3 regions of the Janibacter sp. LM genome follow, and region 2 is predicted to be linked to each of the others. Evidence: predicted binding sites of a transcription regulator. Region 2 holds the regulator's gene; each other region holds the start of a gene.
What was found. The regulator HrcA, encoded in region 2, represses chaperone genes, less so after heat shock. The targets are predictions, from matches to a motif close to TTNGCACTCGNNNNNNNCGAGTGCNAA.

Region 1 (4,576 bases), on a different contig from region 2:
ATCTCCGACCTCATCGGCCTGCCGGCCCAGGCGGGCGGCGTCTTCGTCCCCGGCGGCACCATCGGCAACCTCTCCGCGCTCGTCGCGGCGCGCACCGAGGCCCGTCGCACGGCGGCCGAGGGGCAGCGGCCCTTCCGCGTCGCGACCACTCGCGGGGCGCACTCCTCGATCCAGTCCGCCTGCGACGTCATGGACGCCGAGCTGACGACCGTCGAGCCCGACGAGCGCGGCCGGCTTACGGGTGAGCGGCTCCGCGAGGTCCTCCTGGAGGGCGGCCCCGAGACCTACTTCGCCGTCGTCGCGACGGCGGGGACGACGAACTTCGGGATCATCGACGACCTCGCCTCGGTCGCCGAGGTGTGCCGCGAGCTCGGCATCTGGTTCCACGTCGACGGGGCGTACGGCGGGGCGGGCCTGGCCGCGCCCTCGGTCCGGCACCTCTACGCGGGGATCGAGCACTGCGACAGCTTCATCGTCGACCCCCACAAGTGGCTCTTCGCCCCCTTCGACTGCTGCGCGCTGATCTACCGCAACCCGGCCGCGGCCCGCAACGCCCACACGCAACGAGCCGGCTACCTCGACGTGCTCACCGCGGCCACCGACTGGAACCCCACCGACTACTCCGTGGGTCTGACCCGACGGGCGCGCGGGCTGCCCTTCTGGTTCTCCCTCGCGACCCACGGCACCGAGGCGTACACGACCGCGGTCGAGGGCACCCTCGACGTCGCGTCCTTCGCCGAGGCCGAGATCCACCGGCGCGAGGAGCTCGAGCTCGTCGGTGAGCGCTTCCTCTCCGTCGTCGTCTTCCGTCGCATCGGCTGGACGGCCGCGGACTACGCGGCATGGTCCGACCGCATCCTCGAGGAGGAGTTCGCCTTCGTCGTGCCGACCAACCACGAGGGCGAGACCCTGGCGCGCTTCGCGATCGTCAACCCCCAGACGACCACGGCGGACATCGCCGCGATCCTCGACTCGATGGTCTGACGGGCCCCCGCGCGAGGCGACCGCGGACCGGTCGGGGATGTGACGGGTGGGGCGAAGGGGGCGCACGTGACAGCGGGAGGGGCGGGTGTCCAGCCGACACGCCGGGGGAATGACATTCATGTGATTCGGTCGGTACAGTGCGTCGCGTGAACCTCGCCGACCAGACCGCCGCGCCGACCCCCTCGGTCCCGCTCACGGACCGCGACCGCGAGATCCTCGCCTTCGAGCGCCAGTGGTGGAAGTACGCCGGCTCCAAGGAGCAGGCGATCAAGGAGCTGTTCGACATGAGCTCCACGCGCTACTACCAGGTGCTCAACGGCCTCATCAACAACCCGGCCGCCCTCTCCGAGGACCCGATGCTCATCAAGCGGCTGCGCCGCCTGCGCGACCAGCGCCAGCGCACCCGCAGCGCCCGCCGCCTCGGCTTCGAGGCCTGAGCCGCACGGCCGCCGCGGCTGGCAGAGTGGGTGGCATGAGCGCACTCGACTGGAGCACCCCCGAGGGGCTCGCCGCGATCAAGGAGCACCTGGCCGGTCGCATCGACGGCTGGCGCGAGCCGGTCGCGTGGGCGGTCGGCATCTCGCCGGCGAGCAGCGACCCGGACTTCGAGTTCCCGCACGTGAATCTCCCCGGAGGCCGGCACGGGCTCTCGGCGGTCGTGCTCGCCTCGGTCCTGCACCACGACGGCTCGACGGCGACCCTGCCCGTCTCGACCCTCCAGCTGCAGGCCGCCGTCGAAGGGCTCGAGCCCGCCGAGGCCACGCCGGGGGAGCACCCCAACCTCGGCGCCTGGCGTGCGCTGCTCGCCGCCGCGCACGACAACCCGGCGCGGGAGCTCGTCGCGGTCTTCGTCGCCGATCTCGACGACCCGGTCTCCTCCGACGAGGACGGCCGGATGCGGGCGTCCTTCGAGCACCACCACCCCCGCACCTGACGAAGGGGGTGCGCTCCCCTTCGTCCTCGTCCCGCCGCGCGGGGTGACGTTTGCACTCTCCCGGTGAGAGTGCCAATAATGGCGTTAGCACTCTCCCGGTGAGAGTGACAATCCTTGACCGGTCAGGTGAGGGGTGTGAACGCACGGTGACGTGAGCCGCGTGGTCGCACCTCGTCCGTCGCGGGCGCCCCCGGTCATGACCCTTCGATTCGCGTGGAGGACCACCCGAATGGCAAAGCTCATTGCTTTTGACGAGGAGGCCCGTCGCGGCCTCGAGCGGGGCATGAACACCCTCGCTGACGCCGTCAAGGTCACCCTCGGCCCCAAGGGCCGCAATGTCGTCCTGGAGAAGAAGTGGGGCGCACCCACGATCACCAACGACGGCGTGTCCATCGCCAAGGAGATCGAGCTCGACGACCCCTACGAGAAGATCGGCGCCGAGCTGGTCAAGGAGGTCGCGAAGAAGACCGACGACGTCGCCGGCGACGGCACGACGACGGCCACCGTCCTCGCCCAGGCGCTCGTGCGCGAGGGCCTGCGCAATGTCGCGGCCGGCGCCAACCCGATGGCGCTCAAGCGCGGCATCGAGAAGGCCACCGCCGCCGTCAGCGAGGAGCTCCTCGCGATGGCCAAGGAGATCGAGACCAAGGAGCAGATCGCTGCCACGGCCTCCATCTCCGCTGCTGACCCGGAGATCGGCGCCAAGATCGCCGAGGCCATGGACAAGGTCGGCAAGGAAGGCGTCATCACCGTCGAGGAGAGCAACACCTTCGGTCTCGAGCTCGAGCTCACCGAGGGCATGCGCTTCGACAAGGGCTACATCTCCGGCTACTTCGTCACCGACACCGAGCGCATGGAGACCGTGCTCGAGGACCCCTACGTCCTCATCGCCAACTCCAAGATCGGCTCGATCAAGGATCTGCTGCCGCTCCTCGAGAAGGTCATGCAGGCCGGCAAGCCGCTGCTGATCATCGCCGAGGACGTCGAGGGCGAGGCGCTGTCGACGCTCGTCGTCAACAAGCTCAAGGGCACCTTCAAGTCCGTCGCCGTCAAGGCCCCGGGCTTCGGTGACCGCCGCAAGGCCATGCTCGCCGACATCGCCATCCTCACCGGTGGCCAGGTCATCTCCGAGGAGGTCGGCCTCTCCCTCGAGACCGCGGAGCTCGACCTGCTGGGTCGGGCCCGCAAGGTCGTCGTCACCAAGGACGAGACGACGATCGTCGAGGGTGCCGGCGACCAGGACCAGATCGGTGGCCGCGTGTCGCAGATCAAGGCCGAGATCGAGAACAGCGACTCCGACTACGACCGCGAGAAGCTCCAGGAGCGCCTCGCCAAGCTCGCCGGCGGCGTCGCCGTCATCCGTGCGGGTGCGGCCACCGAGGTCGAGCTCAAGGAGCGCAAGCACCGCATCGAGGACGCCGTGCGCAACGCCAAGGCGGCCGTCGAGGAGGGCATCGTCGCCGGTGGCGGCGTCGCGCTCCTGCAGGCGACCAAGGTGGCCTTCGAGAAGCTCTCGCTCGAGGGTGACGAGGCGACCGGCGCCAACATCGTGCGCGTCGCGGCCTCCGCCCCGCTCAAGCAGATCGCGACCAACGCCGGCCTCAACGGCGGCGTCGTGACCGAGAAGGTGGAGAACCTCCCCGCGGGCGAGGGCCTCAACGCGGCCACCGGCGAGTACGTCGACATGATCGCCCAGGGCATCATCGACCCCGCCAAGGTGACCCGCAGCGCGCTGCAGAACGCCGCCTCCATCGCGGCGCTCTTCCTCACCACCGAGGCCGTCGTGGCCGACAAGCCGGAGAAGGCCGCTGCGGCCATGCCCGGTGGCGACGACATGGGTGGCATGGGCGGCATGGGCTTCTGAGCCCACCGCTGCGCACGACGAAGGGCGGTCCCTCCTCACGGGGGGACCGCCCTTCGTCGTCGGCCCGGGCGGGAGGACGGGTGGGTAACCTCGGCCCATGACGTCACCGCAGGAGCTGGCGGACTCGCTGGGCCGCACCGGGTACCTCGCCGACGAGGACCTCGCGACCGTCGTCTTCCTCGCCCGGGAGATGCAGCGGCCGCTGCTGCTCGAGGGCGAGCCCGGCACCGGCAAGACCGCGCTGGCACAGGCGCTGGCGCAGATCGAGGGCGTGCCGCTCATCCGCCTGCAGTGCTACGAGGGCATCGACGCCTCGCAGGCGCTCTACGACTGGGACTTCCCGCGGCAGATCCTCCACCTGCGCACGCTCGAGGCGCTCACGGCGAGCGGGCAGCCGGACGCCGCGGCGGCCGAGCGGACGCTCTTCGACGAGCGGTTCCTGCTCGAGCGGCCCGTGCTGCAGGCCCTGCGGGGTGCTCCCGCCGTCCTGCTCGTCGACGAGGTCGACCGCGCCGACGACGAGTTCGAGGCCTTCCTGCTCGAGGTGCTCTCGTCGTGGACGGTGAGCATCCCCGAGCTCGGCACGATCCGGGCGCAGACCCCGCCGACGGTCGTGCTCACCTCCAACCGCACCCGTGAGCTGCACGACGCCCTCAAACGCCGGTGCCTCTACCACTGGATCGACCACCCCGGGCTCGACCGCGAGGTGGCGATCGTCCGCAGCCGGGTCCCGGAGGTCAGCGAGACGCTCGCCCGGCAGGTCGCCGTCGCGGTGCAGCAGCTGCGCTCCGAGG
Region 2 (4,576 bases):
CCTCATGCCCCGCAACACCTAGGGGAATGCGGGTTCAGGTCATTCGAGGGCGGTGACGAAGTCGATGAGCTCCTCGACCCGCCCGAGCAGGGAGGGCTCGAGGTCGGCGTAGGAGCGCACGGTGCCGAGGATCTGCTTCCACGCCCGGGCGATGTCCGCCTGCGTCTCGTGCGGCCAGCCGAGGTGGGCGCAGATGCCGCGCTTCCACTCCGTCGACCGCGGGATCGTCGGCCAGGCCTCCATGCCGAGGCGTTGCGGCCGGACCGACTGCCACACGTCGACGAAGGGGTGCCCGACCACGAGCACGTGGTCGGGTGCCACCCGGTTGGCCTCGGCGACGATCCGCGACTCCTTGCTGCCGGGCACGAGGTGGTCGACGAGCACGCCCATGCGCCGGCCCCGGCCGGGCCCGAAGTCCCGGATCGCCGTCGCGAGGTCGTCGACGCCGTCGAGCGGCTCGACGACGACGCCCTCGACCCGCAGGTCGTGCCCCCACACCTTCTCGACGAGCTCGGCGTCGTGCCGCCCCTCGACGAAGATGCGCGAGGCCCGCGCGACCTTCGCACTCTTGTCGTGCACCGCGACCGACCCGCTCGCGGTGCGCGAGGCGGCCTGGTGGGCGGCGGCGAGGGCCGCGCGCTGCGCCCCCTTCGGCGCCGTCAGGGTGACGGGCGCACCGTCGACGTGGAACCCGGGGCCGAGCGGGAAGGCCTTGACCCGGCCGCGGCGGTCCTCGAGGTGCACGACGTGGACGCCACCGGCCTTCTCGACCGCGACGACGGCGCCGACCCAGCCGGTCTCGACGTCCTCGACGACCGTGCCGCGGGTCGCCTCCAGGGCGCGGGAGGTCGGGCGCGACAGCCTCCCCTTGGACTTCCAGTCGCCGGAGAGGACATCCTTGCCGTATCGATCGTTCACGGGCATCGACGGTAGGACGAAGGGGGGACACCCGGGCGACGGCACGCCGGACTTCGGGGAATGCGGCGCGCGGTCGTAGACTTGGCACTCAGTCGGACCGAGTGCCAGCGAAGGAGGCAGCATGAGTCAGGAACGCCGGATGGCCGTGCTCAGCGCCATCGTCGAGGACTACGTGCAGACCTCGGAGCCCGTCGGCTCCAAGGCGTTGCTCGACCGGCACCAGCTCAACGTCTCCGCGGCGACCGTCCGCAACGACATGGCGGTGCTCGAGGACGAGGGCCTCATCGTCGCGCCGCACACCTCGGCCGGTCGGATCCCGACCGATGCCGGGTACCGGCTCTTCGTCGACCGGCTGGCCGCCATCCGACCGATGTCGAAGGGGGAGCGCGCCGCGATCACCGACTACCTCGAGGGCGCCGACGACCTCGACGTCGTCCTCGACCGCACGGTGCGGCTGCTCTCGACGCTCACCCGCCAGGTCGCCGTCGTGCAGTACCCCTCGCTCACCCGCAGCACCGTCAAGCACATCGAGCTGGTGCCGATGGCGCAGACCCGGCTCATGGTCGTCGTCATCATGGGTACCGGTCGGGTCGAGCAGCGCATCGTGCCGATCGGCGTCGACTACCTGACGACGGCGGGGGCCGACGCCCTGGCGAGCGCCCGGGCCCGGATCAACGCCGCGACCCGGGAGCGTCGTCTCGCCGACGCCCTCACCTCGCTGGCGACCCTCCACGAGGAGGACAGCCAGACCGAGGACGCCCTGACGGCGGGGGTGCTCGCGGCGCTCGAGGAGGCGCTCGCCGAGGAGCGCGCGACCAAGGTGACGCTGGCCGGCACGGCCAACCTCGCCCGCAGCTCGAGCGACTTCCCGATGACGCTCGAGCCGGTGCTCGACGCGCTCGAGCAGCACGTCGTGCTGCTGCGGCTGCTCAGTGCCGAGGCGGGCCACGACGCCACGGGCGTCTCGGTACGCATCGGCTCCGAGAACCCCGTCACCGGGCTGCAGAGCACCTCGCTCATCACCTCGGGCTACGGCTCGGGCGACGAGCAGGTCGGCGCCGTCGGCGTGCTCGGCCCGACCCGGATGGACTACCCGGCGACGATGGCGCAGGTGCGTGCCGTCGCCACCTACCTCTCGCGGATCATGGACGCCTGACCGGCGTCCACCCGCACCGACCACCACCACGACCCACGAGGACGTCACGCGTGAACGACTACTACGAGGACCTCGGCGTCAGCCGGCAGGCCACGCCCGAGGAGATCAAGCGGGCCTACCGCAAGCTCGCCCGCACCCTCCACCCGGACGTCAACCCGGGCCCGGAGGCGGAGGAGAGGTTCAAGGCCGTCTCCCAGGCCTACGACGTGCTCTCCGACGAGACCAAGCGGCGCCAGTACGACATGGGCGCCGACCCGTACGGCGGTGCGCACGAGGGCTTCGGTGCCGGCTTCAGCTTCAGCGACATCATGGAGCAGTTCTTCGGCCAGGCGGGCGGCGGCGGCCGCGGCCCCCGCTCGCGCTCCTCGCGCGGCCAGGACGGCCTCGTCGGGCTGGAGATCGACCTCGCGACCGCCGTCTTCGGCGGCCAGGAGGACCTGACGATCGACACCGCGGCGGTCTGCGGCTCGTGCTCCGGCGACGGTGCCCAGCCCGGCACCGGCCGACGCACCTGCGACACCTGTGGTGGCCGCGGTGAGGTCCAGCAGGTGCAGCGTTCCTTCCTCGGGCAGGTCATGACGACCCGTCCGTGCCCGACCTGCCAGGGCTACGGCGAGGTCATCCCCAACCCCTGCCACGAGTGCTCCGGCCAGGGCCGGGTCCGCAGCCGCCGCACGATGAAGGTGCGCATCCCCGCCGGCGTCGACTCCGGCACCCGCATCCACCTCGCGGGCGAAGGGGAGGTCGGTCCCGGTGGCGGTCCGGCCGGCGACCTCTACGTGGAGCTGCGCGTGCGTGACCACGCGACCTTCACCCGCCGCGGTGACGACCTGCACGCCTCGGTCTCGGTGCCGATGACCGCGGCGGCACTCGGCGTGACGATGAGCTTCGCGACCCTCGACGGGGAGCAGGAGATCGCCGTCAAGCGCGGCACCCAGCCGGGCGACACGATCGTCCTGCCCGGTCTGGGCGTGACCCACCTGCGGGTCGAGGGCCGCGGCGACCTCGTCATCCACATGGACGTGCGCACGCCCACCAGGCTCGACGCGGAGCAGGAGCAGCTGCTGCGCCAGCTCGCGCAGGTCCGCGACGAGGAGCAGCCCGACGGCGAGCTCGACGACGTCGACTCCGGCTTCGTCGGGCGCCTGCGCCACGCCTTCAAGGGACGCTGACCGCGTGACCGCACCGCTCTTCCTCGTCGACCCCGGGGCCCTCGACGGCCTCGGGGTCGACGGCGTCGTCGACCTCACCGGTCCCGAGGCGCACCACGCGGCGACGGTCGTGCGCCTCGCCGTGGGGGAGGAGGTGCTCGTCGCCGACCGGGGCGGCGCCCGGGTGCTCACGACGGCCGAGGCCGTGGCCGGCGACCTCGTGCGCCTGCGGGTCACGGCCCGCGCCGACGAGCCGGAGCCGTCCGTGCGCCTGACGCTCGTGCAGGCGCTGTCCAAGGACGGCCGGGACGAGGACGCGGTCGAGGCCGCGACCGAGCTCGGCGTCGACGCCGTCGTGCCCTGGCAAGCGGACCGCTCGATCGTCCGGTGGAAGGGCCCGAAGGTCGACAAGGGCCGCCGCAAGTGGGCCAACGTCGTCGAGCGCGCGGCCAAGCAGTCCCGGCGCGGCCGGTGGCCGCGCCTCGGCGACCTCGTGACCACCGCGGGGCTCGCCGACCTCTGCGGGGCGGGGGTGACCCCCTTCGTCCTGCACGAGGACGCGAGCACCCCGCTCGCCACCGTCGAGCTGCCCGAGGCCGGCGAGGTCCTCCTCGTCGTCGGTCCCGAGGGTGGCATCTCCCCGCAGGAGGTCGAGCGCCTGGTCGCTGCCGGCGCGACCCCGGTGCGTCTCGGCGCGCAGGTCCTGCGGGCCTCCACGGCCGGACCCGCCGCGATCGCCGTGGTGAGCTCTCGCGGCCGCTGGCACTGAGCGAAGGGGGAGTCCTCCCCCTCGCGCGGCCGCTGCGGCGCCCCTAGTGTTCAGCAGGACCGAGGCCGAGGAGCAGGGGAGCAGACATGAGCGTCACCGAGGGCATGGATGCGGCTCGCATCCACCTGATCGCGGGTCGGCTGCAGCGCAGCAGCGAGCAGCTGGGGGAGCTCGGGACGCGGGGGCGCGGGCAGCTCTCGGTGCTCCACGGCGCGTGGGCGGGTCCCGACCTGGAGGACTTCGGACGCGAGTGGGGCGCTGCCGAGAGGTCGCTCCAGGCCGCCGGCCAGACCCTGTCGATGCTGAGCACGCGGTTGCGCGCCGAGGCGGGGGAGCAGGACGACACGTCGTCCTCCACGGGGAGCGTCCTCGGCGGAGGCGGTCTGCCCACCGGCCCCGGCCCGGGCGGTCCCGGCGGGCCGTCCGGTCCCGAGGGGGTCCCGTGGCTGGAGAACCTCTCCACGTGGGTCGGACGCGTCGGGGCCCTCGACGGCGTCAACGACATCATCAGGGCGCTCAACGCCGGTCGCGGCCTCGGTGCCCTGCTGAGCGGGATCCCGGCGCTGACCCGTCCGATCCTCT
Region 3 (4,576 bases), on a different contig from region 2:
AGCTTCCGGAGACCATCGAGGTCCGGGTCATCGTGACGGCCTGAGGCTGCACCCGCCCGGGGCAGTGCAGCGCCGGGCACGACGAAGGGGGCCACGCACCGGATGGTGCGTGGCCCCCTTCGTCGGATCAGGAGATCAGTGGGAGTGGCCGTGACCGTGGGTCTCGGGCTCCTCCTCCTTCTTCTCCACGACGAGCGTGTCGGTGGTGAGGACCATCGACGCGATCGACGCGGCGTTGATGAGCGCCGAGCGGGTGACCTTGACCGGGTCGATGACGCCCTGGCCGATGAGGTCGCCGTACTCGCCGGTCGCCGCGTTCAGGCCCTGGCCGGGGGCCAGCTCCTGCACCTTGGCGACGGCGACGTAGCCCTCGAGGCCGGCGTTCTCAGCGATCCACCGCAGGGGCTCCACAGCGGCCTTGCGCACGATGTTGGCGCCGACCTTCTCGTCGCCCTCGAGCTCGATGCCGTCCAGGACGGCGACCGCGTGGGCGAGCGAGGAGCCACCGCCGGCGACGATGCCCTCCTCGATGGCCGCGCGGGTCGCGGAGATCGCGTCCTCGATGCGGTGCTTCTTCTCCTTGAGCTCGACCTCGGTGTGGGCACCGACCTGGATGACGCAGACGCCACCGGCGAGCTTGGCGAGGCGCTCCTGGAGCTTCTCGCGGTCCCAGTCGGAGTCGGTGCGCTCGATCTCGGCCTTGATCTGGTTGACCCGGCCGGTGACGTCCTCACCGTTGCCCTGGCCGTCGATGATCGTCGTGTTGTCCTTGGTGACGACGACGCGACGGGCCTGGCCGAGGTCCTCGAGACCGGCCTGGTCGAGCTTGAGGCCGACCTCCTCGGCGATGACCTGACCACCGGTGAGGATCGCCATGTCCTGCAGCATCGCCTTGCGACGGTCGCCGAAGCCGGGGGCCTTGACGGCCACGACGTTGAAGGTGCCGCGGATCTTGTTGACGACGAGCGTGCTCAGGGCCTCGCCGTCGATGTCCTCGGCGATGATGAGCAGCGGCTTGCCGGACTGGACGACCTTCTCCAGCACGGGCAGCACGTCGGCGATCGTGGAGATCTTGCCCTGGTTGATCAGGACGTAGGCGTCCTCGAGGACGGCCTCCATGCGCTCGGGGTCCGAGACGAAGTACGGGCTGATGTAGCCCTTGTCGAACTGCATGCCCTCGGTGAAGTCGAGCGAGGTCTCGGCGGTCGAGGACTCCTCGACGGTGATGACGCCGTCCTTGCCGACCTTGTCGAAGGCCTCGGCGATGATCTCGCCGATGCCCTGGTCCTGGGCGGACAGGGAGGCGACCTGGGCGATCTCGTCCTTGCCCTCGACCTCACGGGCGTTCTCGAGCAGGCGGGCGGCGACGGCCTCGACGGCCTGGTCGATGCCGCGCTTGAGGCCGGACGGTGCGGCACCCGCGGCGACATTGCGCAGGCCCTCGCGGACCATGGCCTGGGCGAGGACGGTCGCGGTCGTGGTGCCGTCACCGGCGACGTCGTTGGTCTTGGTCGCGACCTCCTTGGCGAGCTGGGCGCCGAGGTTCTCGTACGGGTCCTCGAGCTCGATCTCCCGGGCGATCGTCACGCCGTCGTTGGTGATGGTCGGCGCGCCCCACTGCTTGTCGATGACGACATTGCGGCCCTTGGGGCCGAGCGTCACCTTGACGGCGTTGGCGAGCTGGTCGACGCCGCGTTGGAGGGCGTCACGGGCGGAGTCGTTGAACTCCAGTTCCTTGGCCATGTCTGTCCTTTGGTTCTACGAAGGGGGAAGAAGCGACGCCCCGGAGGGACCCGGGAGGGCCCGCACCCGGGGCGTGCGCTGCAAGCAGAGAGAGGTCGTCAGGAGACGATCGCGAGGACGTCGCGGGCGGAGAGGATCAGGTACTCCTGGCCGCCGTGCTTGATCTCGGTGCCGCCGTACTTGGAGTAGATGACGCGGTCGCCGACGGCGATGTCCATGGGGATGCGCTCGTCGCCGTCCTCGTTGAAGCGGCCGGGGCCGATCGCAACGACCTCGCCCTCCTGCGGCTTCTCCTTGGCGGTGTCCGGGATGACGAGGCCGGAAGCGGTGGTCTGCTCGGCCTCGACGGCCTGGACGACGATGCGGTCCTCGAGCGGCTTGATGGAAACCGACACGGTGACTCCTTAGTGAAGTGAGGGTCGTGAGTATGAGTTCTGGCGTGCCGGGCCGGGCGCCGTCGCGGGGGTCGACCAGCCGTGGCATCTGGCACTCGCCGAAGGTGAGTGCCAAGGGCAAATCTAGGCACCCGGCTGGCACTCGGTCAACCTGAGTGCCAATGTGCGGCGCGGGACGTCGCGACCGTGGACAATGCCGCCTGTGGACATCCAGACCGTGAGGTGGCTCGCCTCCCCGGAGGGCCATGCCCGGCTGCACGAGCTCCCTGCCTACCGCGAGGCCGACGCCGTGACCACCGCGGCCCGGTTGCGGTCCGAGGGCCTGGCACCCGAGCACGCCGCCGGGCTGCTGACCCAGAAGCGCCTGCAGGACAAGGCGAAGGACAAGTTCGGCGAGTTCGCCGAGGGGATGCTCTTCACCCCCGACGGGCTCGAGCAGGCCAGCCGTCTCGAGGTCGCCGCGACCCACGCGGGGCGCTTCGCGGCGGCCAGCCTCGCGACGGTCCACGACCTCGGCTGCGGCATCGGCTCGGACGCGATGGCGATGAGTGCCCTCGGGGTCACGGTCCACGGCGTGGACGCCGGCCCTCTCACCGCGGCGATCGCCGACGTCAACCTCCGCCCGTGGCCGGACAGCCGCGCCCGGCCGGGCGTCGCCGAGGACTTCGAGGCACCGATCGACCCGCTCCACTCCCGCGTGGGCGTCTGGCTCGACCCCGCCCGCCGCACCCCCGGGCACACAGACCGCACCGGCCGCACGCGCCGGGTCTTCCGCCTCGACGAGATCTCGCCGTCGTGGGAGTTCGTGCTGTCCGTCGCCCGTGACGTGCCGGCGACGGGCGCCAAGCTCAGCCCCTCGCTCCCCCACGACATCCCGCCGCTCGGCACCGAGGCGCAGTGGACCTCGTGGCAGGGGACGGTCCTGGAGTGCGCCGTGTGGTGGGGGCCTCTCGTCAAGGAGGCCGGCCGCAGCGCGCGGATCCTGCGCAAGGACGCCCCGCCCGTCGAGGTCGACCAGCGCACCTGCGAGGACGACCCCGACGTCGCCGGTTCACTCGCCGACCTCGGGCCCTGGCTCTACGAGGCCGACCGGGCCGTGACCCGCGCGGGGCTCATCGGCACCGTGACCGGCGCCGTCTCGGGCCGCGAGCTCGAGGCCGGCCTCGGGTACGTGAGCAGCGACCACGCGCTCGACCTCGGGCACGCGCGCCGCTACGAGGTGCTCGAGGCGATGCCCTTCTCCGTCAAGGGGCTGCGGGCATGGCTGCGTGAGCGCGGCGTCACCGGTCTCACCGTCAAGAAGCGCGGCATCCGCCTCGACGAGGACCAGCTGCGCAAGCAGCTGAAGATCGGCCGCGGCGCCGGCAGCGGTGAGAGCGCGACCATCGTGCTCACCCGCGTCGGCGGCACCCAGGCCGTCCTCGTCGTGCGGCCGGCCGGGGCCTGAGTCCCGGGACCACCTCCCCTCCGCACGCCCCGGGTAGCCTGCAGGGCATGCCGCGTCGAGCCACCCACCTGACCCGCGCCACCGCCGCACTCGCCGCGCTCGCCCTCGTGGGATGCGGCTCCGACTCGGGTGACGAGGCGTCCAGCCCGACCTCGAGCACCTCCTCGAGCACCTCCTCGACCAGCCGGTCGACCTCGGCGACGACCTCCTCCTCGCCCTCGTCCCCGAGGAGGACGTCGTCCTCGACCTCGACCACGACGAGCGCGTACGGACCGGCCGCGAGCTCCTGCGTGGGCGCCGTCCGGGACGCGATGACCCCGACCCAGCAGGCCGGCCAGCTGCTCATGGCCGCCATGCAGCCCGGCCCGGCGACCGGTCTCGACGCGCCGATCGGGCAGCAGGGGCTCGGCTCGATGCTCTACCTCGGCGGGTGGCAGGACTCGGGTACCGTCGCGGCGGCGAGCGCGCACCTGCAGGACGTCTCCCCGACCGTCGACGGCACCAAGGTCGGCATGCTCGTCGCGGCCGACCAGGAGGGCGGCGAGGTCCAGCAGCTCACGGGTGCGGGCTTCACCGAGATGCCCTCCGCCCTCGAGCAGGCCCGGGACCCCGACCTGCGGGCCTCCGCCAAGGCCTGGGGCGCGGAGCTCGCTGCGGCCGGGGTCAACGTCAACCTCGCCCCCGTCGCCGACACCGTCCCCGCCGAGATCGGTCGCGCCAACCAGCCGATCGGCACGTGGGGCCGCCAGTACGGCTCGACCCCGGCCGCGTCGAGCGCCGGGGCGGAGGACTTCGCGCGCGGCATGCAGGACGCGGGCGTGGAGCCGACCGTCAAGCACTTCCCGGGCATCGGTCGCATCACCGGCAACACCGACCTCTCCGCGACCGGCATCACCGACTCCACGGCGACGACGACGGACCCCTACCTCGCCCCCTTCGCCGACAACATCGAGGGCGGGACCAGGATCGTCATGGTCGGCTCCGCGCACTA

Region 1: groL (chaperonin GroEL) is a predicted target of HrcA. The motif match lies at 1,968-1,994, and genes of this name have one in related genera.
Region 3: groES (co-chaperone GroES) is a predicted target of HrcA. The motif match lies at 2,274-2,300, and genes of this name have one in related genera.

The regions. Positions count from the first base shown of each region.
Region 1 is NZ_JBDIVG010000032.1:31,155-35,730, reverse strand. It holds gene ABC138_RS15200 (aminotransferase class V-fold PLP-dependent enzyme) at 1-984, shown strand, start outside; gene ABC138_RS15195 (DUF3263 domain-containing protein) at 1,122-1,421, shown strand; gene ABC138_RS15190 (hypothetical protein) at 1,457-1,918, shown strand; gene groL (chaperonin GroEL) at 2,148-3,782, shown strand; gene ABC138_RS15180 (MoxR family ATPase) at 3,880-4,576, shown strand, end outside.
Region 2 is NZ_JBDIVG010000024.1:44,439-49,014, reverse strand. It holds gene ABC138_RS13265 (DUF3097 domain-containing protein) at 40-918, opposite strand; gene hrcA (heat-inducible transcriptional repressor HrcA) at 1,040-2,074, shown strand; gene dnaJ (molecular chaperone DnaJ) at 2,125-3,246, shown strand; gene ABC138_RS13250 (16S rRNA (uracil(1498)-N(3))-methyltransferase) at 3,251-3,994, shown strand; gene ABC138_RS13245 (hypothetical protein) at 4,081-4,576, shown strand, end outside.
Region 3 is NZ_JBDIVG010000005.1:18,662-23,237, reverse strand. It holds gene serA (phosphoglycerate dehydrogenase) at 1-44, shown strand, start outside; gene groL (chaperonin GroEL) at 136-1,743, opposite strand; gene groES (co-chaperone GroES) at 1,842-2,138, opposite strand; gene ABC138_RS03275 (class I SAM-dependent methyltransferase) at 2,341-3,585, shown strand; gene ABC138_RS03270 (glycoside hydrolase family 3 N-terminal domain-containing protein) at 3,633-4,576, shown strand, end outside.